Regions from separate parts of the Clostridium swellfunianum genome, predicted to be linked through region 3. Evidence: a T-box and tRNA genes for the amino acid it is inferred to sense, from the RefSeq annotation. Region 3 holds a T-box; the other regions hold tRNA genes.

Region 1 (9,824 bases), 330 kb from region 3:
AGCAAAAGCTGTTAGTGCTCATGAATTTATAATGAGTCTGGAAAACGGCTATGACACAGAGGTTAACGAAAGAGGTTCAAGACTTTCAGTAGGTCAAAGACAGTTAATCTCCTTTGCAAGAGCTCTTCTTGCTAATCCAAGAATTTTAATTCTTGATGAAGCAACTTCAAATATCGATACTCAAACAGAAAAGCTTGTTCAAAGAGGTATTCAGAAGCTTCTGCATGGCAGAACTTCCTTTGTAATAGCTCATAGACTCTCAACCATTAGAGACTGCGATAAAATCATGGTTGTAAGTGATGGGAATATTGCTGAAGCAGGAACTCATGACGAACTTATGAAAAACAAAGGTTTATATCACAATCTATACATGTCACAATATAAGTTCCTTAGTGAAGGAGCATAATAGGAAATCACAGCTTATTCTAGCTGTGATTTTTTTATTTGTATAAACCATTTTCTTAAGTGGGAAACTAGCTTTGTCACAATACAAGGAGGAATATCATGGCAGAAAAAACTTTAGCATTACACGAAACACTTCAAATACACGAATTGCTTAACTTTAAAACTGTATGTATGGCTACAGCTAAAGCTATGGAAGGCGTTGTTTTTGACCAAGACCTTAAAGCGCTTTTTGAAAAAGATGTTCAACAATCCCTTCCAGCCGTTAAAGAGCTTCAAGAACTTTTAGCAAAAGCTCCATTAGGAGAGACTAGATTGGAGGAAGGATTAAAATGATTAACGACTATTTAGAAGTAAGAAATGCAGAAGGCATGCCTAAGTTAGTTGATAATATGATGGCACTTACTTTTTTATTAAATGCTAAAAGCGGAGTAAGAAATTATGCTATAGCCTTATCAGAATCTGCTACTCCAGAGGTTAGAGCAGCTCTAAAAAAACAACTAGACGAAGCAATTATTATGCATGAGCAAATTTCTAAGATGATGATAGAAAAAGGCTGGTTTCATCCTCATGCTTTGAGTAAGCAATTTCATATGGACATAGAATCCTCTGAAACAGTGTCTCAAATTGTCAGCTTAAATCTTTTCCCTGGCGATACAAGCAGACTAGGAACTTTTGCAACACCAGAAAAATAGAGAAAGGAGGACATTCAAATTATGAAGGCTGTAACATTTCAAGGTATAAAGAGAGTTGAAGTAAAACAGGTAGAAAGCCCTAAAATACATAAACCTGATGATATAATTGTTAAAATAACAAGTACCGCAATATGCGGATCTGACTTGCATCTTATTCATGATATGGTTCCAAATCTGCCCCAAGGCTATATTATCGGCCATGAACCAATGGGAGTAGTAGAAGAAGTTGGTCCTGAAGTTACAAAATTAAAGAAAGGTGATAGAGTTATAGTCCCCTTCAATGTAAGCTGCGGAGAATGTTTTTACTGCAAGCATGACTTAACCTGCATGTGCGATAATTCAAATCCTCATGGTGAAAATGGCGGCTTCTTCGGTTATTCAGAAACCTTTGGTGGCTATCCTGGAGGTCAAGCTGAATATATGCGGGTACCTTATGCTAATTTTACCCCTTTTAAAATTCCAGAAGACTGTGAGGTAGAAGATGAAAAGCTATTATTAATGTCTGATGCTATGGCAACTGCTTACTGGAGCGTTGAAAACGCTGGAGTAAAGAAAGGAAATACAGTAATTGTACTTGGGTGTGGTCCTGTTGGACTTTTAGCTCAAAAGTTCTGCTGGCTTCATGAAGCTGAGAGAGTTATTGCAGTAGACTACATTGATTATCGTTTAGAGCACGCTAAGAAGTACAATAAGGTAGAAACAGTAAATTTCGAGCAGCATAAAAATACTGGAGAATATTTAAAAGAAATCACACATGGAGGTGCAGACATAGTTATAGATTGTGTTGGGATGGATGGGAAAATGACCCCACTTGAATTTGTTGGTACTGGCTTAAAGCTTCAAAGTGGTGCTTTAGGTGGCTTTATTATAGCTACTCAAGCTGTTAGGAAAGGCGGAATGATTCAAGTTACTGGTGTTTACGGCGGCAGATATAATGCTTTTCCTTTTGGAGATATTATAAATCGAAATATAAATATAAGAACAGGTCAGGCACCAGTTATTCCTTATATGCCTACACTATACAATCTGCTTGTTGAAGGAAAAGTTGATCCTAGCGATATCATTACCCATAGACTACCTCTAGATGATGCAGAACATGCTTATCATGTTTTTGACACAAAAACTGAAGACTGTATCAAGGTAGTGCTTAAACCATAAACAAAGGAGAGAATATGATGGAAAATAAGGGTATTGAACCTAATGAGAATGTTCAACTGCTTGAAATGCTGACCTTCAAAAATCTTTGCTTAACAAAATCAGTTGCGATGTCTCCATTAGTTTCTGACGAAGAGCTAAAGGCAATTCTTAAAAACGATGTTTCATTAGGTCAGCAGCATGTTAAGGAACTGCAATCGCTTTTGCAAAAGTCAGGCTTAAATAAATAATTGAAGGCAGGTGAAACTTGTGAATGCATTAATAGAAAAGCTAACTGGAATGGATAAACTTAGCGATCAGGTTATCGCAACAGATTTTTTAATATCAGCTAAGGCAGGTATACAAAATTACGCAGTAGCAATTACCGAAACAACCTCCGATGAAATAAGAGAAACTCTAAAAAGGCAACTCAATGATACTATAGATGCACATGAAGCGATTACGAATTATATGATAAAAAGAGGCTTTTACAATGCTTACGATCTTCACGAACAGTATAAAGTAGATATGCAGGTAACAGAAACAGCTTTAAGCTTAGCTGAAAAGATGATTCTTTAAGGAAAATGAAGAATTAAGAAACAAAGTTTCACTCTTAATTCTTCATTTTGTTTATATGTTTATAGCATTTAAAGGAAAATCATTGTATAATATTTAATACATTAGTAATTTATGTCTTTTTATGTTGGCAATAATGCTTGCATCAGGGGGAATTTATGATTGATAAGAATATAAGGGATGGGTTAATAATAGAAAGTATACTGGATTGGGTTTGGGAAATTAATATTGAAACAGGAGAAGCAAAAACATCTGACAATTTTAAAAAGTCTTTAGGCTATTCAGCAAGTGAAATTACCGATAACATAAACTACTGGCATGCAATTATTCATCCTGAGGATGTTTTAAGGTATAAAACTATTATAGAAGATATACTAAATAATAACCTTGATGTTTTTGAAAACGAGTTTAGGATAAACACTAAATCTGGTGAATATAAGTGGGTTTTGGGCAAAGGAAAGGTATTTAGAGATGCTTTTAAGAAACCCCTTTATTTATCAGGTATTTTTGTAGATATAACTGCAAGAAGAAGAGCAGAAGAAAATGAGAGGAAATTTAAAAACCTTGTAGATTTGTCCCCTCATACTGTTGTTATACACAAAGATGGTATAGTAACCTATGCCAACGAAAGGGCCTTGGACTTGATTAGAGTAGATTCTATGGATAGTATTATTGGAGAGCCTATAGAAAAGTATATTCTCCCTTTTTACAAGGATATATCCTCCAAAAGGCTTAGTCTTTTAGCTGACGGTCACGGGATACTTCCTATGGAAATGGAACTTCTAAGGCCTGATGGTTCAAAGATTTTTGCTGAAATATCTACAACTATAATACCTGACGAAACTGGCTATTCCTTTATTAGCTATGTCAGAGATACAACTGAACATAAGCTTATCTTAGAGCAAAATAAAAAGCTTCTTGATCAAGCGTTGGAATATGACAGGCTAAAAACAGAGTTCTTCTCCAATATATCACATGAGCTTAGAACTCCTTTAAACATAATGATGTCTAGCATTCAACTATTAAATATCTTTTATGAAAATAAGGCTACAAATTTAAATAAATTTTTTTATGCCTACGAAAAATACATACCTGGACTTCAGCAAAACAGCTATAGACTTCTTAAGCTTATCAATAATCTAATAGACATAACTAAATTTGATTCTGGTTTCTTTAAGATGGAATATACAAATTTAAATATAGTCGAAATGGTTGAGGATATTGCTCTATCTGTAGCTCCGTACATAGAGAACAAAGGCATCTCCCTTATATTTGATACAGATGTAGAAGAAAAAATTCAAGCTGTTGATGTACTCAAACTTGAGAGAATACTTTTAAACCTGCTATCAAATGCAATTAAGTTTACATCCCCAGGTGGAACTATAGAGGTAACAGTTAAAGCTAAAGAAAGCAGCGTTCTTATAAGCATAAAAGATACAGGCTGCGGCATCCCATCTGACATGCTTCAGGTTATATTTGAAAGATTCAGGCAAGTGGATTCATTGCTTACAAGAAGAGCTGAAGGAAGTGGAATAGGATTATCCTTAGTTAAAGCACTAATTGAAGCTCACGAAGGAACAATTACAGTAAATAGTACTGTTGGGGTTGGGAGTGAATTCATTATTGAACTTCCAATGAAAGTAATTCCTGCCTGTAGAATAGACTCAGAGCAAATAACTTCAGATAGCCAAATGAAAGTCGATAGAATTAATATTGAACTTTCAGATATATATACATAAAAAAATGAAGAATGAAGCCCCATTTCATTCTTCATTCCTCATTTATTAAAGTACTTTTTTCAAAAAGTCTTGTGTTCTTGCCTGTTGTGGATTTTTGAATATCTCTTCTGGAGTTCCCTGCTCTAGTATAACTCCTCCATCCATGAAAAGCACTCTGTCTCCCACTTCTCTTGCAAAGCCCATTTCGTGTGTAACAACAACCATTGTCATACCTTCGGCAGCAAGCTCTTTCATAACATCTAAAACTTCTCCAACCATTTCTGGGTCCAGTGCTGAAGTTGGCTCATCAAACAGCATTACATCAGGCGACATAGCAAGCGCTCTTGCAATAGCTATTCTCTGTTTCTGTCCACCTGATAGCTGAGCTGGATATGCTTTAGCCTTATCTTCAAGTCCAATTCTCTTTAGAAGTCCGTAAGCTATTTTTTCCGCTTCTTCTTTAGACTGTTTCTTTACCTTTATAGGTGCTAGTGTTATGTTATCTAATACAGTCATGTTAGGAAATAAATTGAACTGTTGAAAAACCATTCCCATTTTTTCTCTTAATTTATTTATATCTGTAGATTTATCAGTAATGGAGATATTCTCAAATACTATCTCTCCCCCTGTAGGCTCTTCTAATAGATTTAGACATCTTAAGAAGGTACTTTTACCAGAGCCGCTAGGACCGATAACAACTACAACTTCACCTTTACTTATTTCAATATCCACTCCCTTAAGCACATGAAGCTTGCCGAAGCTTTTATTTAAATCAGATACCTTAATCACTATTTTTCAGCCTCCTCTCAAGTCTTCCCATAAGCTTTGAAAGCGTAAAAGTCATAATAAAGTACATAAGCGCTGCAATTAAAAGAGGTTCGAATGCCTTGTAGGTATTTCCTCTTACTGTATCAGCGTTATACATAAGTTCGCCAATACCAATTACTGAAACTATTGAAGATTCCTTTATAACAACTATAAATTCATTTCCTAGTGCTGGTAAAATGTTCTTAATAGCTTGAGGTATTATTATATGCCTCATTGCCATTCCATAGTTCATTCCAAGAGAACGAGCAGCTTCCATTTGACCCTTGTCAACTGCTTGTATTCCTGCACGAATTATTTCAGCTATATACGCAGCACTATTCATTGAAAGTGCCAATATAGCAGCAAGCATATCAGGCAGAGGAAAACCTATAAGATTAGGAAGCCCAAAATAAATTATGAAAAGCTGTACCATAAGAGGGGTTCCTCTTATAAACTCAACATAAGCGGTTGCTATAAAGTTTAAAACTTTATTCTTAGATAATCTTAACAGAGCTAATAAGACTCCAAATAAGACTCCAAATAAAACTGTAAATATTGCAAGTATTATAGTAAATTTTGCTCCATCCAAAAAGAACGAATAATACTTAGACATGAATGAAAAATCCAAATTTGTTTTCCTCCCTCATTCTCTATTAGTAATTGTAATTAAATTATTCTGCTAGTTTATCAGCATCTTCGTTTGCCTTATTTACCCAAGTCTCAATAGTCTTGTTGGTTGCTAGTTTATCTAAAGTCTTGTTTATTGTGCTCACAAGCTCTTCATTTCCTTTTTTAACTGCTACTGCAGAACCTGCTTCTTCAGTCTTTAATTTTATATCTGCTATAACTATATCCTTATTTGCATTAGTATAAGCCTTTGCTACTGGTCCTTCAATAATTGCAGCATCCATATTCTTAGTCTTTACTGCTAAAACTAAATCAGTAATCTTTCCAAGAGCCTTTGCCTCTGCACCAGGAACCTGTTCTTTTGCTATATCTTCTTGAATAGTTCCCTTTTGAACTCCTAACTTCTTACCCTTTAAATCATCTGTTGACTTAATCTTATCTTTATCCTCTGCCCTTACTACGATATTTTGAACTGCTGTATAATAAACCTTTGAGAAATCTACGCTTTGTTTTCTTTCTTCATCTGGAGTCATACCGGCAAGTACAAAGTCAACACTTCCTGCTTGAAGAGCTGGAAGCAATCCTTTAAATTCCATATCCTTTATCTCAAGCTTAACTCCTAAATCCTTTGCTATTTCTTTAGCTATTTCTATATCGAAGCCAACAACCTCTTTGTTTGAATTTATAAACTCATAAGGTGGATAGTCAGGACTTGTTCCTAGAACTATCTTTCCGTTTTTCTTTATTTTATCAATAGTTGTTTCTTTTTTGCCACAAGCTGAAAGTGATAATGTAAGCACACCTGTAAGTAATAAAGCCACTAATTTTGTATATCTTTTTTTCATTTAATTTCCCCCCGTGAATTTTTATAAATATTTACCTTACACGAATTATTATACATATATATTAATATTTATGCAACAAGTTTTTTGCGGTAAATATACCCATAATCTATTTTATTTCGATACCAATCTATATACACCTTTAATGGCAGTGTCTTGAGAAACCTATCCTTATATTTTTGTAAACGTTAATATCCAGAAAATTTAATATTTATGCATGAAATTCGAAATCAGTGCATATAATTTTATATTTTTTTATTTGGCTGTGTAAAAATATAAAACTTGGCAACACTATAAATGTTATATTAGTTATAAAAATGGAGGCCTTTTTATGAGAAATTTTCTAATAGCTGCAGTTTTAGATATCGTACTTATTCTTGTGTCCTATTTTATATTTAGAGGAATAGTTAGCGGACCAACAAGACACAGACTTTATGAAAAATTTTTAAGCTCCTTTGCTAAATTTGTTATACTTATATTCTTAGCATCTTTGATAATTACAGGAATTACCGCTTTAGTTCTTTATAAAACTAGATATATCCAGTATATAAACATTGTTGCTCCTGCTCTTGTTTCAATATTAGTAGGCTTTGTTGTTTCAACAGTGCCTACCCGAGGTTATGGAGACAAAGAAAAAGAAGAGAAAAAGTAATTTTTCCGTTTCTTATATTTCTTTGTTGACCTAAAATTTTTAAAGACCTGAAGTTTTATATAAAACTTCAGGTCTTTAACTTTTCTTATTGGCTTAATATTATATAGGTTTTAAATTCAACTATTAACGTATACATGACTCAAAAAGTGTTGAAACCCAACTATTTTGAGTCATATATACGTTAAGCTTCACAGTTAAAACCATATAGATAGCAATTAGTTTTTTAATATTTACACAAAAAAACATTGACTTTTATACAATTAGTTTATATAATTATTTCTGTACTACGGGGTGTGGCGCAGATGGGAGCGCGCGTGCTTTGGGAGCATGAGGTCGCAGGTTCAATCCCTGTCACCCCGACCACAAAAAAGAGTTATCGCAAGATAACTCTTTTTTATTTTCTATGTATATACAATGCAATAAAATCCTTATATTAATGATGTCATAAAATATCCAGTCTTCAAGGATTTTTAGGACATCATTAATGTATTAGAATTTTCCCATTGTATGTATTGAATTTATTACTAGCCTTGTATATAATAATTGTATAATAATGTAACTTTAGTCGGGGTATAGCGCAGATGGTAGCGCGCGTGCTTCGGGAGCATGAGGTCGCAGGTTCAAGTCCTGTTACCCCGACCAAGAACTATTCAAAGCTCCATTCGTTTTCAAGCAGTCCATATAAGTAAAGATCAGTTCTTCTGCCTCCTCTGTTTACAAATTCTCTATAGGCACCTTCCCTTACAAAGCCTAAACTTTCATAAAGCCTTATTGCCCTTTCATTATAAGCTATTACGTTTAGTTGAATTCTATGTAGATTTAATTCATAAAAACCAAAATTTATAAGCATTCTTAACGCTTCTCTTCCAAATCCTTTTCCTGTATGTGTTTTATCTCCTATTCCTACAAACAAAGTTGCCGTTCCGTTATTCCACTGAATATCATCAAAACCAGTAATACCAATTATATCTTTTGTTTCATTATGTCTTATTGCAAATATAACTCTGTTTTGTGGCTTTATAAAATAGTCTAAGGTATCGTTAACCTGATCTTTTATTTGCGGGATGGCTGGAAGTATATCAAAATATGTAAGAAATTCATAATCATCAAACCATTCCATAATTATATCTATATCTTTTTCTTTTATGGAACTTAATCTTATGTTTTCACCTAACAATAAATTCTTCATTTGTAAATCTCCTTAAATCATAACATTAATAATATTTTACATTATTTCATTATCCAAAGCAAAAGGAACTCAGTTTAAGCTAAGTTCCTTAGAATCTTTACTCTTCTTGTTCTTCATTATTGCCTTCATTATTGCCTTTATTTTTTCTCATTGCCATATAAGCAATTCCTGCTCCTGCTAATATTCCCACTGTACTCATACTTGGAATGAGCATGGTTTTCTTTCTTCTTTTTTTAGGCATAAATACTGACGCCATTGTTCTTGCACCAACTAATTCTCTAATCATATCATCACCCGCCTAATCATTTTTTCTATTTTTTCTTTGTTTTTCTTGAACGTTGCTAGGCTGTGTAACCTTAGTTTTAGCTTTCTTTTCTTTAGTCATGCTTAAGCAACTCCTTTAAAATATTATTCTTTATTATATTTCCCTCCTGCTTCTAGCTATATTCCTTGTACAATTTGTTAATATAGGCAACATATTTTATATTAAATTGTAAAAACTATTTTTAAAGCTTTATAAAGGAGATTTTATTTATGATTAATGAAGAATTGCTTAACATATCAAAAGTTCAAGAAACTCACAGCCAGTCAGAAGCTAATGAGCTTCTTGAAAGTGGTTGGAAACTTTTAAATATTTACACGGGAAATTTTTCTGTTGAGTTTGAAGATCATATAAACATATATGTTTTAGGAAAGCCAGGAGAACCTAAGAACATATAATGAAAAGCGTCCTTAGGTGTTTTTTTCCTAAGAACGCTTTTATTATTTAGCTAAGACTTCCGTCCCATGAATTTGTGTGCTGAATTATCTTCTCTTTAACCTGCTCTCCAATATCACTGGTTATTTTTCTATTAAGTATAAGCTCATCTATTGGTCTAACTCTTTCCTGATTAATAAACGTCTTCAGCTGTTCTTCGCTAAAGCCCTTTTCATTTGCCAAATCATAAGCAGTTAAATTTAAAAGCTTAGCTTCTTGAAGCTCAGAATCAGTAGCACCAATTTTATTAATCAGAACATCATTTGCACTTTCAACAACTTTTTCGTTTTCATTTTTGATGCTTTCCGAATCCTCATTATCATTGCTTCTTTTCATATATTTATAAATTCCATATGCGGTTGCACCTACTGCCACCGCAGTAATAGCACTTCCTATAGCTATGTTACGAACTCTATGTCTATGTC
Region 2 (9,824 bases), 1.3 Mb from region 3:
CCAGATTTAATTCTGCTGGATGTAATGCTTCCTGGAATAGATGGCTATGACGTTTGCAAAGAAATTAGAAAGGATAATAATATATCCAGTATACCTATTATCATGATAACTGCTAAGAGTGAGGAATTGGATAAAATACTTGGCTTGGAACTAGGTGCAGATGACTATATGACTAAGCCATTTTCTATAAGAGAACTTTTGGCAAGGGTTAAGGCTGTATTAAGAAGAACTACTATCCAACCTATAGATAAGTCCTATAGATTTGATAATATAATAGTTGATTTTGAGAAACACGAAGTAACAAAGGAAGGAAAAAGAGTCGAATTAACCCTTAAAGAATTTGAAGTGCTTGAAATACTTATAAAAAATAAAGGTAGAGTTGTAACTAGAGAATTTCTTTTAGATAAGGTTTGGGGATATGAATATTTTGGTGAAACTAGAACTGTAGACGTTCATATCAGACATTTAAGGCAGAAGATTGAAGAGGACGATAAGTCACCAAAATTTATCGAAACAATAAGAGGGGTTGGGTACAGGTTTAATATAGGAGACTAAAAATGAAGAGGAAACTAATACAATCTATTCTTAGTGTACTAATTTGCAGTGTAATCATTTTAACTATATTTTTTATAAAAATTATTAATAACCAATATAGTCAGAACTTGCAGCACAATCTTCAAAGCAATAATGCATTTGTCATAAGCCTAATAAATTCAAATAACGTTTTAAGCAATGAATCTTTCTTTAAAACAAACCTAAGTAATATCGAAACCAGAGTTACATATATAGACAAGTCTGGCAATGTCTTACTTGATTCGAAAATTGATAATGAAACAATGAATAATCACAATAACCGTCCTGAAATTATTCAAGCAAGGCAGAAGGGCTATGGATACAGCGTAAGATATAGCGAATCTATGAAAAAAAACATGCTTTATGCAGCTGCAGAATTTAATGATGGATTTATAATGAGAAGCTCACTGCCTTTGGAATTTATTAATAGCTTTGAAAATAGGTATGTTAAGAGTTATATTATAGTAATAGTAGGTGTAATTTTATCGGCATCAGTTATTTCTTCAAGACTTTCTCAAGTAATACTAAAACCTATAAAGGATCTTCAGCATATAACTTTTAGAGTAGCAAATGGAGAACTTTTTAGGAGAGTTAAGATACTAAGCAATGATGAAATTGGAGAGTTAGGAAAAGCCTTCAATGATATGGCTGATAAACTTCAAAAATCAATTAAAGAAGTGACAGAGAGGCAGACAAAGCTGGAAGCTATTTTAAAAAGTATGGATAGTGGTGTTATAGCTGTAGATAAAAATCATAAGGTGATAATGATAAATCCATATGCTGAAGAGATATTTGGAATTAATAAAGATATAATAGGACAAGATTTAATGCACATTATAAAAGATTTTGAATTAGAGAGCATATTTAATAATACTACTGACCAATATACGGAGCTAAAATTACTATGGCCTAAAGAAAGAGATTTAAGAATTAGAAGGGCAGATATTATTAATGACAATGAGTTAATTGGAACTGTAGCCGTGGTTCAGGATATCACCGATATAAAGAGACTTGAAAATATGAGATCACAGTTTGTTGCAAATGTTTCTCATGAGCTTAAAACTCCTTTAACCTCAATAAAGGGGTTTGCTGAAACTCTTAAATTTGTAGAAGATCCCCAAAAACGAGATAAGTTTCTAGATATTATTAATGATGAAGCTGAAAGGTTAACAAGATTAATTAATGACATTTTAACTTTATCTTATATAGAGCAGCACAAGGAAATAAAAAGTGAATTGTTTAATGTTAACCAGGTAATACAAGATGTGTATTACTTAATGAAAAATACCGCAGAAAATAAAAAAATTAATCTTAAGACTGAAATAAACAAAGATATTATGCTAAAAGGAGATATCGACAAATTTAAGCAGATGCTCATAAACCTTGTAGATAATGCTATAAAATACTCTGAAGAAGGTGATAGAGTATTTATTGGCGCAGATATAGAAAATAATAAAAAAATTATCTGGGTGGAAGATACAGGAGTTGGTATGTCTAAGGAGCATTTAAGCCGTATATTTGAAAGGTTTTATAGAGTTGATAAAGCAAGATCAAGAGCTCAAGGAGGAACGGGTTTAGGACTGGCTATTGTAAAACATATTGTATTAAGTTTAAACGGCAGCATAAATGTTGAAAGTGAAGTAGGAAAGGGAACAAAATTTACTGTTAAAATACCTTTTTAAAAAAGATAGAATGTCTATCTTTTTTATTTTTCATCTTATTGGGAATGGTATGCATTGACTAAAATTCTCAGTTAAGGTATTATAACTTAATGAATACATTACCAATTAGGAGTGGCAATATGAAGAATACTATAGTTAAAGTGATTCCAGGCAGTATAGCTGAAGAATTAGAGATAGAGGTAGGAGATAAGCTAATTACTATCAATGACACTGTTGTCAAAGATATTATTGACTATAAATTTCTAATGGCTGATGAATATATTGTTGTTCAGATAGAAAAGATAAATGGTGAACTTTGGGATTTAGAAATCGAAAAAGAGTATGATGAAGATTTGGGTGTAGAATTTGAAAGTTCTATTTTAGACAAGGCTAGAAGCTGCTCTAATAAATGTGTGTTTTGTTTTATTGATCAACTTCCGAAAGGCATGAGAAATACTCTATATTTTAAAGATGATGACTCAAGATTATCATTTCTGCAAGGTAACTTTGTAACTATGACAAATATGAAGGATGAAGATATCGATAGGATTATAAGATATAGAATTAGTCCTATTAATGTTTCGGTTCATACTACAAATCCAGAACTTAGAGTAAAAATGCTTAATAATAGATTTGCCGGAAACATATATGAAAGATTAAAAAAGTTGGCTGAAGCAGGAATAGATATTAACTGTCAAATAGTTCTTTGTCCTGGACTAAATAATGGAGAAGAACTCATTAGAACAAGTGAAGATTTATTTAAGCTGTACCCTGCAATAAAAAACTTGGCTGTTGTACCTGTTGGCGCAACAAAATTTAGGGAAGGGCTTTTTCCAGTAACTTTATATGACAGAGAAAGCAGCCGCAAAGAGATTGCTATGGTTTCAACGCTTCAGGAAAAATATATTAGTATAGTTGATCACCCTTTTATCCGGTTATCGGATGAATTTTATATATTGGCCGATTTGGATGTTCCTCCTTCGGAGTTTTATGGTAATTATGAACAGCTGGAAGATGGAATAGGAATGATTAGATTGTTTAGAGATAATATTAATAACACTTTAAAGAACTTAAATAAAAATGCTACAGGATCATTTACATTTATTACTGGAACCTCTGCTTTCAAAGAAATTGAGGCTGCGGCTAAAAGAATTAATTTAGAGAATTCCGAAATTAAAATAGATACTGTAAAAATAGTAAATAGGTTTTTTGGTGAAACTATAACTGTGGCCGGATTATTAACTGGCAGGGATATAATTTCTCAGGTTAAGGAATATGCTTTAGGCGAATACGTAATAATACCTAGAAATATGCTAAGAAGCGGTGAAGATGTTTTTCTTGATGACATTACTTTGAATGAACTTGAAAATACGTTAAACCGAAAAATTATAATAACTGATTATTCAGGAGAAGATTTAATAGAGAAGATTAATAATTTTTGCAAGGAGGAAAAATAAATGGGCAAACCGATTGTGGCAATAGTTGGAAGACCGAATGTGGGAAAATCCACTCTTTTTAACAAGATTGCTGGAAAGAGAATTTCTATAGTTGAAGATATTCCGGGGGTAACAAGAGATAGAGTATACGCTGAGGCAGAATGGCTAAGATATAATTTTACTATTATTGATACTGGTGGTATAGAGCCTGAAAATGGAGATGTTATATTATCTCAAATGAGACGGCAGGCACAGATTGCTATTGATACAGCTAACGTTATAGTGTTTATTGTTGATGGTAAAGAGGGCCTTACAGGTGCTGATGCAGAAGTTGCTCAGATGCTTAGGAAAAGTAAGAAGCCTATAGTATTAGTTGTAAACAAGGTGGACTCACTAAAGGAAGAAGACAATGCCTATGAGTTTTATAATTTAGGAATAGGTGATCCTATTACCATATCTTCATCACAAGGCTTAGGATTAGGTGATATGCTAGACAGAGTAGTATCTTATTTTCCAGAAGATGATTCTTCTAGTGAAGAAGATGAGTATATTAAGATAGCTATGGTTGGGAAACCTAATGTAGGAAAATCCTCACTTATTAATAAGCTTTTAGGTGAAGAAAGAGTTATAGTTAGCGATATCCCTGGAACTACGCGTGATGCAATAGATAGTGTACTAGAAACAGATATAGGAAAGTTTTTGCTTATTGATACGGCTGGACTCAGAAGGAAAAGCAAGATAAAAGAAGAACTTGAAAGATATAGTGCTGTAAGAACTTTAGCTGCTATTGAAAGAGCTGATATTTGTATTTTAATGATAGATGCTACTGAAGGTGTATCAGATCAAGACGAAAAAATTATTGGTTATGCCCATGAACAAGGAAAAGCAATAATGGTTATAGTTAATAAATGGGACCTGATTGAAAAAGACGATAAAACTATGGATACCTTCAAAAAGAATCTTCAGTATAATTTATCCTTTATAGATTATGCGCCATATCTCTTTATATCTGCAAAGACTGGTCAGAGAGTGCACAAGGTGCTTGAAGTAGCTAAAGAATGCTATGGAAACTTTTCTAAGCGTGTATCTACAGGGCTCTTAAATGACGTAATAAACAAGGCAGTTTTAATGAAGGAACCACCTATTGTTGGCTTAAAGAGACTAAAGATTTACTATGTAACACAAGCTGAGACTAAACCACCATTATTTATATTTTTTATTAATGATTATCAAACATTGCATTTTTCATATGAGAGATATTTAGTAAACCAGCTTAGAGAAAACTTTGACTTCAAGGGAACTACAATAAAACTACAATTCAGAGAGAGGAAAGAGTAATATGAGTTGTAAGGTTACTTTTTTAGGTGGCGGAAGTTTCGGTACTGCTCTAGGAATAATGCTTGCGAAAAAAGGCTTGGAAGTCAATATTTGGGACAGAGATAAAAGCGTTATAGAAGATATAAATGTTAAAAGAGAAAATTTAAAGTATCTGCCTAAAATAACTATTCCCTATAATGTAAAAGCATTCTCAGATATAGAAGAAGCGGTAAGTGGAAGTGATGTAATTGTGCTAGCTGTGCCCTCACATGTCATTAGAATATTGAGTAGACAAATAAGTCAGTTAGTTAATGAGAATCAAATAGTAGTAAGTATAGCAAAAGGGATAGAAGAAGATTCACTTAAAAGGTTATCTCAGGTTATTGAAGAAGAAATTCCCCAGTGCCCTGTTGTGGTTTTATCTGGACCAAGTCATGCTGAAGAAGTTGCTTTAGATATACCTACTGTAGTAGTAGTTACATCGAGAGATATGACAAGTGCCGAGAAAATTCAGGATATATTTATGACCAATAAATTTAGAATTTATACAAATGAAGATATTATCGGAGTGGAAATAGGTGGAGCAGTAAAAAATATTATAGCTTTGGCTGCAGGAATATCTGATGGTATAGGTTATGGAGATAATACAAAATCAGCTTTAATGACAAGAGGTATGAGCGAAATTACGAGGATAGGAATAAAGCTTGGTGGAAAAAGTGAAACTTTTGCCGGAATAACAGGCATGGGAGATCTTATAGTAACTTGCACTAGTATGCATAGCAGGAATAGAAGAGCAGGAATTTTAATAGGACAGGGAGTTTCTGTAGAAGAAGCTACTTCTAAAATTGGCATGGTTGTTGAAGGCATAAAGGCCTGCAATGCATTTTATAAGCTTAAAGAACAGCTTAATGTTTCTATGCCCATAACTGAAGTGCTTCACAAAGTGTTGTTTGAAGGTAAAGATGCAAAGCATGGAGTATACGAACTTATGTCACGTGATAAAAAGAGTGAGATTTATGATATATAAATATTAAATAAAAGATTTTTTGTAATAATTTTATTTTTTCCCAATATATATATAGTGTTAATATGTATTAATTGGGAGGGTATGCGTTGGAAAATTTCGATATATATAAGGACATAGCCGAAAGAACGCAGGGAGACATTTATGTTGGAGTTGTTGGACCAGTAAGAACAGGTAAATCGTCGTTTATAAAGAGATTTATGGATTTGATGGTAATACCCAATATTGAGAACTCCTATAAGAAACAAAGGGCAAAGGATGAACTGCCTCAAAGTGCATCAGGAAAAACTATTCATACAACTGAACCTAAATTTGTTCCGAATGAAGCAGTAGAAGTTAAGCTAGGAGATGGGGCTAAATTTAAGGTTAGAATGGTTGATTGTGTTGGTTATATTGTTAAAGGAGCTTCAGGTTATACAGAAGGAAATGAAGCTAAAATGGTATCAACCCCCTGGTATGATCATGAAATACCTTTTGAAGAGGCGGCAGAGATTGGCACAAAGAAGGTTATAAACGAGCACTCAACAATAGGACTAGTTGTAACAACTGATGGTTCCATAACTGATATATCAAGAGAGGATTACACGGAGGCTGAAGAAAGAGTTGTAAATGAATTAAAAGCAATAAATAAGCCATTTATTATTATTTTAAATTCAGCACGTGTTAATGATCCTAAGACATTGGCTCTAAAACTAGAATTAGAAGCAAAATATGATGTTCCTGTTCAGGTTATGGATGTACTTAATATGAAGGAAGAAGATATAGCAACTGTCTTCCAGGTTGTACTTAAGGAATTCCCAGTGGCTGAAATCAACATAGACATACCTGAATGGATTGAAAAATTAGATTCTAAGCACTGGCTTAAGGCTAACTTCTTTAACCTTGTAAAGGATATGTGTAAAAAAATATTTAAGGTTAGAGATATTAAACGCTCGCTTGACGAATTCAAAGAAGTTGAGTTTCTTGATGTAGCAGACCTGAGTGAGATGAACATGGGAAATGGAACAGCTCGTGTAGGTTTCAATCCTAAGAGCGGTTTATTCTACAGAGTTCTGAGTGAAGTATGTGGATATGAAATAAAAGGTGAAAATGAACTTTTATCAATAATGCACGATTTACACAGAGCAAAGGTTGAGTATGATAAGGTAGAAGCTGCTTTAAAAGACGTAAAAGAAACTGGTTACGGTTTGGTTGCTCCTCAGTTATCTGAAATGAAGCTTGAAGAGCCTGAGTTTGTGAAGCAGGGAAGTAGATGTGTTGTTAAGCTTAAGGCAAGCGCACCATCTCTTCACTTTATAAAGGCTGATATTGAGACTGAAATATCACCTATTATGGGCACAGAAAAGCAAAGTGAAGAACTTATGAAGTCGCTTCTTGAACAATTTGAAAATGATAAATCAAAAATCTGGCAAAGCAATATGTTTGGAAAGCCATTAGAAATACTCGTAAAAGAGGAGCTTCAGAACAAGTTATATAAAATGCCTGAAGACGTTCAAAGTAAGCTTCAAAGAACTCTTCAAAAAATTATCAATGAGGGCAATGGCGGCTTGATTTGCATAATACTTTAATTCATAGTTATGTATTAAATTAGGCATACCTACCAAAGTATGCCTAATTTATATTGATTTTTATTTATTCTGTGCTATAATAATGTTGTTATCTGGGTATAGCGCAGATGGTAGCGCGCTAGAATGGGGTTCTAGAGGTCGCAGGTTCAAATCCTGTTACCCAGACCATAGGAAAAGCTTGTAATCATATGATTATGAGCTTTATTTTATAATTATTTATAGAATATGAATTATTAAGCTTGGGTACCATATTATTGAGGTGATGATAATATGGCAACAAAAGGTGAAAAGAAAAGAAAAAATGATAATAAAACTACTAATGAAAAGAGAGCTAATCCTATAACCTTAGACGTAAAACCAGATGCAACAGAGCCAGTAAGGGGATTGCCTAAAATTTAAAAGAGCTTTTAACAAGCTCTTTTAAATTCCGGTTTTTTACAATCTGTTTTCATAGTATTCGATTATTTTTGCATATTTTCCTCCAAGCTTTGCAGTCAAATTATCACCGTAATCATAAGAAACTATATCATCTTGTGGGGTATCATCAATATTGTTGTTTAAATTATCAACATCATTCATTACTGGTATATTTATCATATTTATCACCTCCTGGCGATAGGTTGTCAATATCTATCTAGTAGGTATGTTTTTATTTTAAGCAAAGACAAATATTATATACTCTTATATTAAATTTTTATAAGAAAAGAGGAATATCATGGATAAGATTTATACTAAGACTGGAGACAAAGGATTTACTACAAACTTACTTAATAAAAAGTATTCAAAAGCAGACATTGAAATGGAACTTCAAGGCGGAATAGATGAAATAAATGCTAATATAGGACTTCTAAGAAGTCTTATAAAATCAAGTTTTTGTGATTTTAAAGCAGAAAATGAAAAAAGATTAGATGAAATCCTTAAAAAAATTCAGTATCACCTTTATCTAATTGGCATAGAAATTTCAACGGAGTTTACAGAATTGTATATATCAGACGACGAAATTAGTATTTTAGAAAATGAGATAGACTATATGGTTGATAAGACGGAGCCTATGAAATCATTTATTTATTATTCTGGAAGCAAGATAGCGGCCTTTTCACATACATTGAGAACATTAGTCAGGAGAGTTGAAAGAATTTACGTAAGAGCTTTAGAAGATTCGTTTTATCCTAAAAGCTATGAGTACATAAATCGATTATCTGATTACTTTTTTACTGTTAGCAGATTTGTAAATGAGTTGCAAGGGTATAAGGATGAGCCAATGATCCTAAATCAATAAGAAATTCTAGTGTTGCTATAAAAATGATGACTTTATGAAATAAATATTGTAAAATATATAATGTGTGAAAGAATTATTTCAATTAATTCAAATCAATTATATTACTCTAAGGGGTGTTAAAGGTGGAAGTTAGCAATAGCAACACTGAAAAAAAAGTTGCAGTAATTTTTAATGGCGGAACAATATCCATGAAAGTCGATCCTAGGATTCATGCTGCAGTTCCTACTCTTACTGGAGAGGAAATAATGTCAATGGTTACTGGAATAGAAAAATTTGCTCAAATAGAGTCATATACTTTTTCTAATTTGCCAGGACCACATATGACTCCTGAAACAATGCTGGAATTGTCTAAATACATTCAGAAATTCTTAGATAGGGAAGACATAACTGGTGCTGTAGTAACTCATGGCACAGATACTTTAGAAGAAACTGCGTTTCTATTAGATTTGACAATTAATAGCGAGAAGCCAGTTGTAGTAACTGGATCAATGAGAAATAGCTCTGAATTAGGATATGATGGTCCAGCAAATTTAGCAGCATCTATATGTACGGTTATTTCGGATGAGTCCAAAAATAGAGGAGTGCTTGTTTGCTTGAATGATGAACTTAATTGTGCAAGTGAAGTTACTAAAGCAAATTCCATGAGTTTAGATACGTTTAAAAGTCCTAACTTTGGGCCTATAGGAATCGTAGATAGCAATGAGGTTATTTTCTATAGAGATAGTCTTAAGAAACATCATATCTTTACGCATAATATTGAGTCCAATGTAGATTTAATAAAATGCGCTGCAGGTATGGATTCAAAATATATAGATTATTGTTTAAATCAAGGAACAAGGGGAATAGTAATTGAAGCTTTTGGAAGAGGAAACATTCCTCCAAGTATGGTTGATGGAATTAAGAGAGCTATAGAAAAAGGAGTTCCAGTAGTATTAGTGTCGAGATGTTTTCAAGGTAGAGTTCTTG
Region 3 (9,824 bases):
TAAGTCATAAGGGTTCATCTTAGAATCTACTCCATCTCTTTTTAAAACCCCTGTCTTTTCATCAACTTCTACCTTTGTTGTTCCTGGTACTTGCTTAATGCATACTAGAATATTCATCCTTACATCCTCCCAATTAAAATTAAATTATCTGATAAAAAAGCTTCCTATATAAACCAACACACCTAAAAGAACTACATAGCCTGCGCAGAACTTTAAAGTCTTGTTAAGGATCTTGCCCTCTGCGCCTGCAAGACCTGTAGCAGCTGTAGCGACTGCTATGCTTTGTGGAGATATCATCTTACCTGCTGTTGCTCCTGAGGTATTTGCTGCAGCAAGCCAAGTTGGATTAACGCCTATTGACTGTGCAACCTCTGTTTGAAGCCTTCCAAACAATACGTTTGATGAGGTATCGCTTCCTGTTACGAAGGTTCCAAGAGCTCCTATGACTCCTGAAAACATTGGATAAAAGCTTCCGGTAATGGTGACAAGAATTTCAGCAAGACTTCTTATCATTCCGCTGTAGTCCATAACCTTAGCCATAGCTACAATAGCTATAACTGTTATTGTTGAATTTTTGAGCTGCTTTAAGGTTTTTCCAAAAACAGTCACTATGTCCTTCACCTTAGCACCTTGAATTATTCCCCCTATAACCGTTGCTATTATAATCAATGTTCCAGGAGTAGCAATCCATTTAATATCATAAGGCTTTGCCCCTGGACCTGTGTAAATTAAAATACTGCTCTTTATATTAGAAAGAGGCTTGTATATAAATGGTACTAACTGACTTGATAATATTATGAATACGAAAACTAAAATGTAAGGTAGCCAAGCTAGTATCCCTTCTTTGAAGCTTATACTTATATTCGTTGCTGCTATCTCTTTTTGCGCAGCTCCCCTTGTCATTTTTGCTTTTGTATTCATCCTTTTAGCGATTATAATTGTTACAGCCATACTGCATACGCTGCCTAGTAATGCTGGAAGCTCAGCCCCCATAAACCTTGCAGCTAGTATTTGTGGAACTGCAAAAGCTAGTCCTGATGCCAATGATATTCCTACAACACCTCTAAGTCCCTTTAAGCTCTTAGTAGTTATGAGTACTAGCGCCAGAGGAATTAACACTATAAAAAGAACTAATTGAAGACCAACAAAATAGCTTAGAACGTTTACATCTAGATTAGCTATTTTGGCAAGCGATATTACTGGTGTACCAATTGCACCAAAAGCTGTTGGCACTGTATTAGCTATCAAGCATATAACTGCTGCAAATACTGGTTCAAAACCTAAAGCTGCTAATATGCTAGCTGGAATTGCAACTGCAGTTCCATAACCTGCAACTGCTTCAAGGAAACCTCCGAAGCCCCATGCAAGTATAAGCACTTGAATTCTTTTGTCTGTTGTTATTCCTGCCAGCATGTTTTTAATAACGTCCATGCTCTTTGTATGAAGCGCTAAATTGTAAGTGAAGATTGCTGCAATTATTATAAGTGCTATAGGCCATACTGCCATAACTACACCTTCGAGAGCTGCAGTTGCCGCATTCAGCATTGGCATCTTCCAAAATAATATGGCTTCAATTAAGGCTATTACAAGTACAGAAGTACATGCCTTATGCGCTGGTATCTTTAAAACTCCTAACGAAATCATAAGCCAGGCAATAGGCAGTAGTGCAAGTAAAAACAGTATTAAATTATTCATAGTCCCACCCCAAGTTATAATTTTATTGGACACGGCATTTTGGTAATATGGTATGACCAATTTCAATTTGATAGTAACATAATATTTTGATTATTTCTACGATAGTTAATAAGTTAACAGCATTAACGAAAACATTTTCAAAAGCATTTTTCGACTAATTTTGCATATATTGAAATAACTAGCTTTCAAGTATATACTGAGATATAAAAAATCACAAACCCAGTAATTTAATACTAGGTTTGTGATTTTTTAAACTACTTATTTTCTGAAAGATATCCAGTAATAAAGTCTAAATGCTTTCTCATTGCTTCTGCAGCCTTGCCCTTGTCTCTAGCTGCTAGGGCACTGTATATGTCTTCGTGATGCTTAAGTAATACTTCTTTGTTTTCCTGATATTTAAGTATCTTTTCTCTAGCATCCTTAATGAAGGCATCAACTAGTGAAGACACTGCGCTCAATACGCTTACTACCAGAAAATTTTCCGAAGCATGGGCTATTTTATAATGCATCTCTGTATCAAGCTTTGCACTATACTCATTATCCTCGCTTATTTTCATCTGCTCTATTATTGCTTTAATTGCTTCTAAATCTTCATTTTTAATCTTTTCAGCTGCAATTCTAGCAGTTTCAACCTCTATAATTTTTCTAAGTTCAAGTATTTCTTGAGGTTTGCTGTTTTGAAGTGTAAACATTATGGATAAAGGCTCAAACAAGCTATTTTCAAAGCTTTCTCTTATAAAATTCCCTCCGCCCTGTCTGCACTCCACTAGTCCAATAATCTGAAGCGCCCTTATAGCTTCTCTTATAGAAGTTCTACTCACCTGAAGCTGCTCCACCAAATCTCTTTCAGGCGGAAGTCTGTCGCCTTTTTTTAGCTTTCCGCTTACAATCATTTCTTTAATTTGCTCTATAACCTGCTCGTAAACCTTTGTGTTTTTTACTGGAGTAAACATAAAGTACCTCATATTATATATTCTTATATTTATCTTCTTGCCTTGCCAGTCATCTTATCTATTTGTATTTTAACCACGCAAGTTTTGCTTACAGCTCTATCTATATAAAGCAAGCCTTCCTTCTTAAACTCGGGAGAATACTTGTCTGCTATAGCCAATAAAGCTTCCTTCTTTTCCTCACCTTCAGCCTCAGAAGCTGTTCCAAAAACTATTACGCTTTCATATTCTGTGCTGAACTCAGCTGGAAGCACCTTTGTTTTTCCAACTACGCATAAGGATACCTTATTATTATGCCTTATGTTATCAAGCTTGCTTCCTTCCACAGCACAGTGAAAATAAACGCAATCGTTATAATACACATAGCTAAGCGGTGTTGCATAAGCATATCCATTTTCACCTATGGTTGCCAGCACGCCATATTCTCCTTCCTGTAATATTTCTATTATATCCTTATCAAAGATTTCTCTAGCACTTTTTCTCATGGGCTTAAACATTTTGACATCCCCTATCATATTATGTTAATACAATTATAGGAAAAGCTTTTGAATCGGTCAACCCTTAATATAACTTCATTTTAAATAACTCCATCCTCTTCAATAAAGCTTAATTAAATGTTGTGAGCTGTAAATATTTATATATTTTAATCATATAATATTGACACAATAAGCTTTTTGCTCTATCATTGTTATAATGTAAGTGTAAATATTACTAAACTGTGAAGAGGAATAGTAAAGATGTAATCTTTCTCAGAGAGGAAGCCGCTTGGTGTGAGGCTTCTAGAGATTTGTTTTGAACCCGCCTCGGAGTTCTGCAGCGAATTAAGCTGCAGCGGATTTCTGCCGTTACAGAACCGAGTGAATGCAGTCTTTTTGTTCTGCATTAATTAGGGTGGTACCGCCGACTAAGCTTCGGTCCCTTTTGGGACTTGAAGCTTTTATTTTTGCACAAAATAAATTTGAGGTGATAATTGTGAGTAAGGAAAAAGAAAAGAAATTAGTAGAAGCCATAACCTCCATGGATGTGGATTTTGCGCAGTGGTATACAGACGTTGTTAAAAAAGCTGAGCTTGTTGACTACGCAAGCGTTAGAGGCTGCATGGTTATAAGACCATACGGCTATGCAATTTGGGAAAACATTCAAAAGAATTTGGATACAATGTTTAAGGAAACTGGACATGAGAATGTATATATGCCAATGTTTATTCCAGAATCCCTGCTTCAAAAGGAAGCAGACCACGTAGAGGGCTTTGCTCCAGAGGTTGCCTGGGTAACTCACGGTGGGAGTCAGGAATTAACAGAAAGATTATGCGTTCGTCCAACTTCAGAAACACTATTCTGCGACCATTATTCAAAGATAATTCAATCCTATAAGGATCTTCCAAAGCTATATAATCAATGGTGCTCCGTTGTTAGATGGGAAAAGACAACTAGACCATTTTTAAGAACACTAGAGTTCTTATGGCAGGAAGGTCATACTGCTCATGCTACTGCAGAAGAAGCTCAAGAAGAAACAATAAGAATGCTTAACGTTTATGGCAAGCTTTGCGAAGAATACTTGGCAATACCCGTAGTAAAAGGTCAAAAGACTGACAAGGAAAAGTTTGCAGGTGCACATGCAACCTACACTATAGAAAGCTTAATGCATGACGGCAAAGCTCTGCAGTGCGGAACTTCCCACAACTTTGGCGACGGCTTTGCAAAAGCCTTCAACATCCAGTACACTGACAAAAACGGAAAGCTTCAATACGTACATCAAACCTCCTGGGGTATGACTACAAGACTTATCGGAGCTATGATAATGGTTCACGGTGATGACAGCGGACTTGTTGTTCCACCAAGAATTGCCCCAACTCAGCTTGTTATAATTCCAATAGCAATGCACAAGGCTGGAGTTTTAGAAAAGGCAGCAGAGCTTAAGGATAGATTAAACAAAGTTGTCAGAGTTAAAATGGACGGCAGCGACAAGACACCAGGCTGGAAGTTTAGCGAATATGAAATGAAGGGTGTTCCATTAAGACTTGAAATCGGTCCAAAGGATATAGAAAACAATCAAGCTGTTTTAGTTAGAAGAGACACTAGAGAAAAAATAGTTGTATCTTTAGATGAACTAGAAGTTAAGATACCAGAAATTCTTGAAGATATTCAAAAATCCTTGCTTGAAAAAGCAAGAACTGCTCAAAATGAAAAAACTACTACAGCTGTTAATATGGATGAATTTAGAAACATTCTAGATAATAAAACTGGTTTTGTTAAAGCTATGTGGTGTGGAGACAGAGCCTGTGAAGACAAAATTAAGGAAGAAGCTGCTGCCACCTCAAGATGTATGCCATTTGAACAAGAGCAGGTTGCTGAAACCTGTGTATGCTGCGGAAAGCCAGCTAAAAAGCTTGTTTACTGGGGCAGAGCTTACTAATCAAAAATGCGAAAGGTGTTCTAAAAAACTTAGAACACCTTTTTTGCATTAAAGCACTTTATTTATCATAAACGGAAAAGGTAAACATGCCCTTATTATCTGCTGTCACTATTGAATAGCTGATGCTATCCTCTTTTTCATTCTTAGTTATGTCAGCTATTTTGTATTCATTTAACTCATTATTTGAAGCAGTACCTGGTTCAGACCTTGTATAATCCACTAATAGCTTTACTTCTAAGCCATCAATAATTATATCGTATATTAAAGCGTCGTTGCCTTTAGCATAGGTTGTTATTCTCTGCATTTCCTTGGTATCTGCCTTTCTTTTTTTAAAGCTTTCATAAAATGCTGTAAGCTTTTGTGAATTGTAGGTTTCACCCTTATAAAATACTACATCCCCATTGCTTAAAGAAACAGGTGCATTATAATGCTTAGGCAATTTATCAAGCGCCGTAAAATTTCCCTTTGAAGCTTCTAATGACTGCTTATAGGCTTTATCAGAAAGCAAGGCCTTTTCAAGAAGTTTTATATTTTTCTCAATATCGGAAATGCTTCCAAAGCTCTCTTCAATTGAGGCTTTTGTAAAGGTAAAAGCTGAAGTATAAGCCTCTTCAACAAGTTTTCCATCAGAATTAGAATCACGGAAGTAAAAGGTTGCTTCCTCCAAGTTACCAATCATGCAAAACAAAACTAAAGCGTTCTTTTGCATAATGGAAAAATCAGAGCTGAAAGGATCAATAGTATAGCCTTTGCTGTCATCTGACGTCCCATATTTTGACTCATAGTATACCTTTAGCTTATAAGGCCTTTCATCCGTATCCATTGAAATATATCTCTGCCTATAGTAGCTGTTTGGCGCGGGCATCAGGTTAGCTATGGCAGAAACCTTAGAGTTGTTGCCTATATATGGTGTTTTATATTTAGAAATCTCCGTTAAATTATAACTAGCCGCAGATAGCCTTTCAGGTTGCCTTTTATGCCCTACTCCCGCACCTAAGCAGATTGAGCCTGCCATCACAAGGCTCAATATAAATATAGAAATTCCCACAGCAAATTTGGATTTACCGCTGTACTTCATAATTGAAACCAGTCTATCCTTCAGCTTGTTTTTATCTTCGGCCATAGTAGCACCAAATAAGCCACTTGGGCATTTATTATCTGCAGCAATAGATATTAGTGTCTCTCCATAGGCTTGCTTTTCCTTAGAATTTAAACTTTTTATTACAGCCTCATCACATGCTAGCTCGCAGGCATGGTTAATCTCCCTTTTAATAAAATACATCAATGGGTTAAACCAATGAATGGATGCTGCAGCAATGGTCACACATTTAACTGCTATATCAAACCTCCTGAAGTGAGTTAATTCATGCAAAAGAATATTTTTTAGCTGCTTTTCATCAAAATTTTCATCTGGAATTAGGATACAGGGTTTTCTTAGCCCTATAAGCATTGGAGTTTTAATTAACCTATTTCTTGCTAGTCTTACATCCATACGTCCTCTAAACAAGGCTGAGAGCAGCCTGTTTTCTTCCAAGGTTGCTGGTTTATTTGATCTCTCTATGCACCTTAAAAATCTTGCATAACCGGATAAGTTGATTCCAAACACAATTATTGCTCCAATAAGCCACAATTGTACGCTGTAAGAATTTATTAAGATTAAAATTGTCCGCAAATCATAAATGCTTGCCTTATTTAAAACTTCTGTGAAATTTTCTTTATCATTAGATTGAATTGCAGCAGCTCCTTCATTTATTACTGCTATTTCAGGAGCTGAACCTTTACTGCTTATTTCCAATGAGACTTTTTCACCATAAAAAGCCTTGTTCATTAGGCTTTGCTCAAAGGAAAAGGGCAGCAGCAACCTAAAAAGTACAATAATCCATAGGTAATATTGTATAGCCTTTGAGATTCTGTGCTTTATAAAGGGTTTAGCAGCAAAAATAATCATTGCAAGTATACTTCCAGACAAGGAAAGTGATAGCACAAGCTTAATAATGCCATTCATGCTAATCACCTACCTTAAACATGCTTCTAAGCTCCTCTATCTCTGAAGCTTTAAGCTTTTTGCTACCTAAAAGCGATGCCACAAGATTTTTTACACTTCCGCTATATAGCTTATCAATCAAACTTTGAGTAATATAATCGTTATATTCAGCTTCACTTACTAAAGGACTGTAATAGAACACTTCTTTTTTTACAGCTTCAACTGCGCCCTTCTCACAAAGCCTTCTAAGAAGAGTCTTAATCGTTGAAGTTTCCCATTTGCTTTTCTCCTCTAGTGTTTTTCTAATATCCGCAATGGGAAGCTCTCCCCCAGCCTCCCACAATACACGCATTATTTCAAGTTCTGAGTCCGTTATTTTTGAAGCAAGCTTGTTCATGTACTTATACCTCCTTTAGGTTACAGGTGTAACCTTATAAGATTAGTTTACACCTGTAACCTCTTTGAGTCAATATGTGGAAGTCAATTAAAAAAGTAATATTTTTAAGAAGGCTTGTACTAAATTTACTTTGCAAGTCATATGTTTATATAAAGAAGCTTCTTTAAATGAATTTTAGGTGGTTCTTTAATATGATAGACAAAATAGCCTTGCAGCTTACCTCCTTCATATGCACCGAGGCTTATGACAACACCAAAGATAGGGCTAAAATACAGTATGCCTTAAGTGTTATTTTAAGTGAAGGCTTTAAAATTATTTTCCTATTATTGTTTTTTAGTGTTATACATAGACAAAGCTACTTTTATTTTTCTCTTGTAATCTTAATGTCTATTAGGGTGTTTGCTGGAGGAGTTCATGTAAAGGGAGCTCTTAATTGTCTGCTTTTAACAGTTCTGATGTTTTCCTTTACCAGCATAGCTGCGCCATTAATGCCAAGGCTTCCTTATGTCTGCTATGTGCTTTCCGGCATAGCAAGTCTTGCTATAGTCTTGGTAAAGGCACCAATATGCAGCGTAAGACGCCCTATAAAAGACAAAAAAATAAAGCTGAAGTACAAGCTTATTGCAGCCATATCTACAGCTTTATGGATTGTTATTTTGTCGTACTTAGAAGCTCCAGCTTATGTAAACTGCGGCTTCAGCACTATCATTGTACAAAATATACAGCTTATGCTGGTTAAAAAAGCAAAGTATTAAAATTTTCCAAACTTAAGGAGGTTTATTATGAGAAAATTAATGAAAAGCTTAAGAGCTAAAAATGTAGCTTGCACACTATGCCTTGGAGTGAGTGCATTCCTGCTGCCCTTCTATGGTTCCTTCCTATTTCTAGGAGAACCAGAAATACCTGAGTGCTTAATAGAAGACTAATTTCACTTTAATTTTATACTGAAAACTGTATAGTTGTTTTCATAAGATAGTTGAACCTTGCCATTACAGCCTTCAACTATCTTTTTTACGTTGTAAAGTCCATAGCCTCTATTGTCGCCTTCCTTTGTTGTATAGCCTGCATTAAAAATTTTCCCTATATCTTTTGCTTCAACCCTGCTTCCTGTGTTGCCGATTTCTATAATACAGTTGTCCTCAAAATAGCCTAAATTTAAAAATACCTTCTTACAACCCTTTTCTAAATTTACAGCCGCCTCAAAGGCATTGTCCAAAAGATTGTTCAAAATCTCAGAAAGCTCATGATCCTTAAAAGGAAAGCGGCATTCCCCCTGAATGTTATAGCTGAATTCAATATCATGCTTTGAAGCTTCATTTATTTTATTATATATAATAGCCGCTACAACAGTATTGTCTATCTGAAGTATCTTCTCCATGTTTTCCAAAGACATATTTAGAGAAGCAATATATTTAGTTAACTCTTCTTTTAAATTTTGCTCATCAGCTACAAGCACAAGGCTGTATACAGTATTTAGATGATTTTTAAAATCATGCTGCCTTCTTCGTACATCCTCCAGCAGCTCTGCAATAACTGGAGAATATTTTCTATATTCTTCTAAAGACTTCTTTAATTCTTTATTTTTCATATGATATTCCATAAAAAACAGATTTGCCAGAATAAAAATTATAGGTATGATAAGATACAAAGCTATCTCGTCTAGAAATTCAAGTCTTTTAAAATTCCATACCCATTTCGCTATAAATATATAAATAAGAAGGTTTACAGAAAAAAAGTATATTTTTGAGCTTTCCTGCTTAAAAAATATAAAGAGTCTTCCATAAGAAGTAAATTTGTAAGCGCTTAGACTAAGCAGCATGCAAATAAAGTTTGCCATGAGATAGTTTGTAAATATGTCTTTTGACATAAAGCTTTGGCTGAGCAATCTAATTAAAACTATTAAACTAAGCTGCATTATTCCAAAGATAGATAATACCAGTCCAAATTCCAGCAGCAAATACTTTATGTTCTTTTTAAAAGCCAGCTTAATAGACAAAAATAAAAACAGATAGTTAGTGAAAAACTGTATTGGAGGATAAATGAGGCTTGTTATAACAACAACTATAGAAGCGCACACTACTATTGCAGTACTTTTAAACAGCCTGTTTTCATATTTTTTATTAAAGATATTCCAAAGCAGCATAAAGCTTGCCAATTCAAGGAATGCAAGAATGAATATCTTATAACCGCTCAATTATCTCCCCACCTTGCCCATTGCTGAATTTATCCAGAATAGCTTTTTTATAGTTATAGCCTAGCAATGCAGTTTCACTGGTATTGTAAAAATAAATCTTATAGGAGGTTTTATCAGTAGTCTTTTCTATTTTGCTTATATATTTTGTATTAACAAGGAAAGACCTGTGACTCTGAATTATATTTTCAT

Evidence for each region. The T-box of region 3 lies ahead of proS (proline--tRNA ligase). A T-box ahead of a tRNA ligase gene usually reads a tRNA of that ligase, here a tRNA-Pro.
Region 1: it encodes a tRNA-Pro, which carries the amino acid that the T-box ahead of proS (proline--tRNA ligase) is inferred to sense. The anticodon was not compared.
Region 2: it encodes a tRNA-Pro, which carries the amino acid that the T-box ahead of proS (proline--tRNA ligase) is inferred to sense. The anticodon was not compared.

What each region holds. Positions count from the first base shown of each region.
Region 1 covers NZ_JAMOFV010000006.1:1,176,797-1,186,620, forward strand. Annotated here, with positions in the region: gene NBE98_RS05335 (ABC transporter ATP-binding protein) at 1-406, shown strand, start outside; gene NBE98_RS05340 (spore coat protein) at 505-738, shown strand; gene NBE98_RS05345 (spore coat protein) at 735-1,097, shown strand; gene NBE98_RS05350 (zinc-dependent alcohol dehydrogenase) at 1,119-2,255, shown strand; gene NBE98_RS05355 (DUF3231 family protein) at 2,270-2,482, shown strand; gene NBE98_RS05360 (spore coat protein) at 2,502-2,810, shown strand; gene NBE98_RS05365 (PAS domain-containing sensor histidine kinase) at 2,966-4,546, shown strand; gene NBE98_RS05370 (amino acid ABC transporter ATP-binding protein) at 4,592-5,314, opposite strand; gene NBE98_RS05375 (amino acid ABC transporter permease) at 5,307-5,960, opposite strand; gene NBE98_RS05380 (transporter substrate-binding domain-containing protein) at 6,004-6,804, opposite strand; gene NBE98_RS05385 (hypothetical protein) at 7,133-7,453, shown strand; tRNA gene NBE98_RS05390 (tRNA-Pro) at 7,741-7,816, shown strand; tRNA gene NBE98_RS05395 (tRNA-Pro) at 8,020-8,095, shown strand; gene NBE98_RS05400 (GNAT family N-acetyltransferase) at 8,100-8,642, opposite strand; gene NBE98_RS05405 (hypothetical protein) at 8,740-8,928, opposite strand; gene NBE98_RS05410 (hypothetical protein) at 9,177-9,362, shown strand; gene NBE98_RS05415 (hypothetical protein) at 9,409-9,824, opposite strand, start outside.
Region 2 covers NZ_JAMOFV010000006.1:2,168,232-2,178,055, reverse strand. Annotated here, with positions in the region: gene NBE98_RS10190 (response regulator transcription factor) at 1-555, shown strand, start outside; gene pnpS (two-component system histidine kinase PnpS) at 558-2,255, shown strand; gene NBE98_RS10180 (DUF512 domain-containing protein) at 2,375-3,691, shown strand; gene der (ribosome biogenesis GTPase Der) at 3,692-5,008, shown strand; gene NBE98_RS10170 (NAD(P)H-dependent glycerol-3-phosphate dehydrogenase) at 5,010-6,014, shown strand; gene spoIVA (stage IV sporulation protein A) at 6,101-7,579, shown strand; tRNA gene NBE98_RS10160 (tRNA-Pro) at 7,672-7,747, shown strand; gene NBE98_RS22445 (hypothetical protein) at 7,850-7,978, shown strand; gene NBE98_RS10155 (hypothetical protein) at 8,015-8,176, opposite strand; gene NBE98_RS10150 (cob(I)yrinic acid a,c-diamide adenosyltransferase) at 8,295-8,858, shown strand; gene NBE98_RS10145 (asparaginase) at 8,981-9,824, shown strand, end outside.
Region 3 covers NZ_JAMOFV010000006.1:848,575-858,398, reverse strand. Annotated here, with positions in the region: gene NBE98_RS03945 (electron transfer flavoprotein subunit beta/FixA family protein) at 1-117, opposite strand, end outside; gene NBE98_RS03940 (L-lactate permease) at 145-1,695, opposite strand; gene NBE98_RS03935 (FadR/GntR family transcriptional regulator) at 1,950-2,648, opposite strand; gene NBE98_RS03930 (pyridoxamine 5'-phosphate oxidase family protein) at 2,678-3,142, opposite strand; T-box leader at 3,355-3,568, shown strand; gene proS (proline--tRNA ligase) at 3,663-5,060, shown strand; gene NBE98_RS03920 (M56 family metallopeptidase) at 5,119-7,065, opposite strand; gene NBE98_RS03915 (BlaI/MecI/CopY family transcriptional regulator) at 7,067-7,441, opposite strand; gene NBE98_RS03910 (accessory gene regulator B family protein) at 7,633-8,196, shown strand; gene NBE98_RS03905 (cyclic lactone autoinducer peptide) at 8,224-8,367, shown strand; gene NBE98_RS03900 (sensor histidine kinase) at 8,370-9,635, opposite strand; gene NBE98_RS03895 (LytR/AlgR family response regulator transcription factor) at 9,622-9,824, opposite strand, start outside.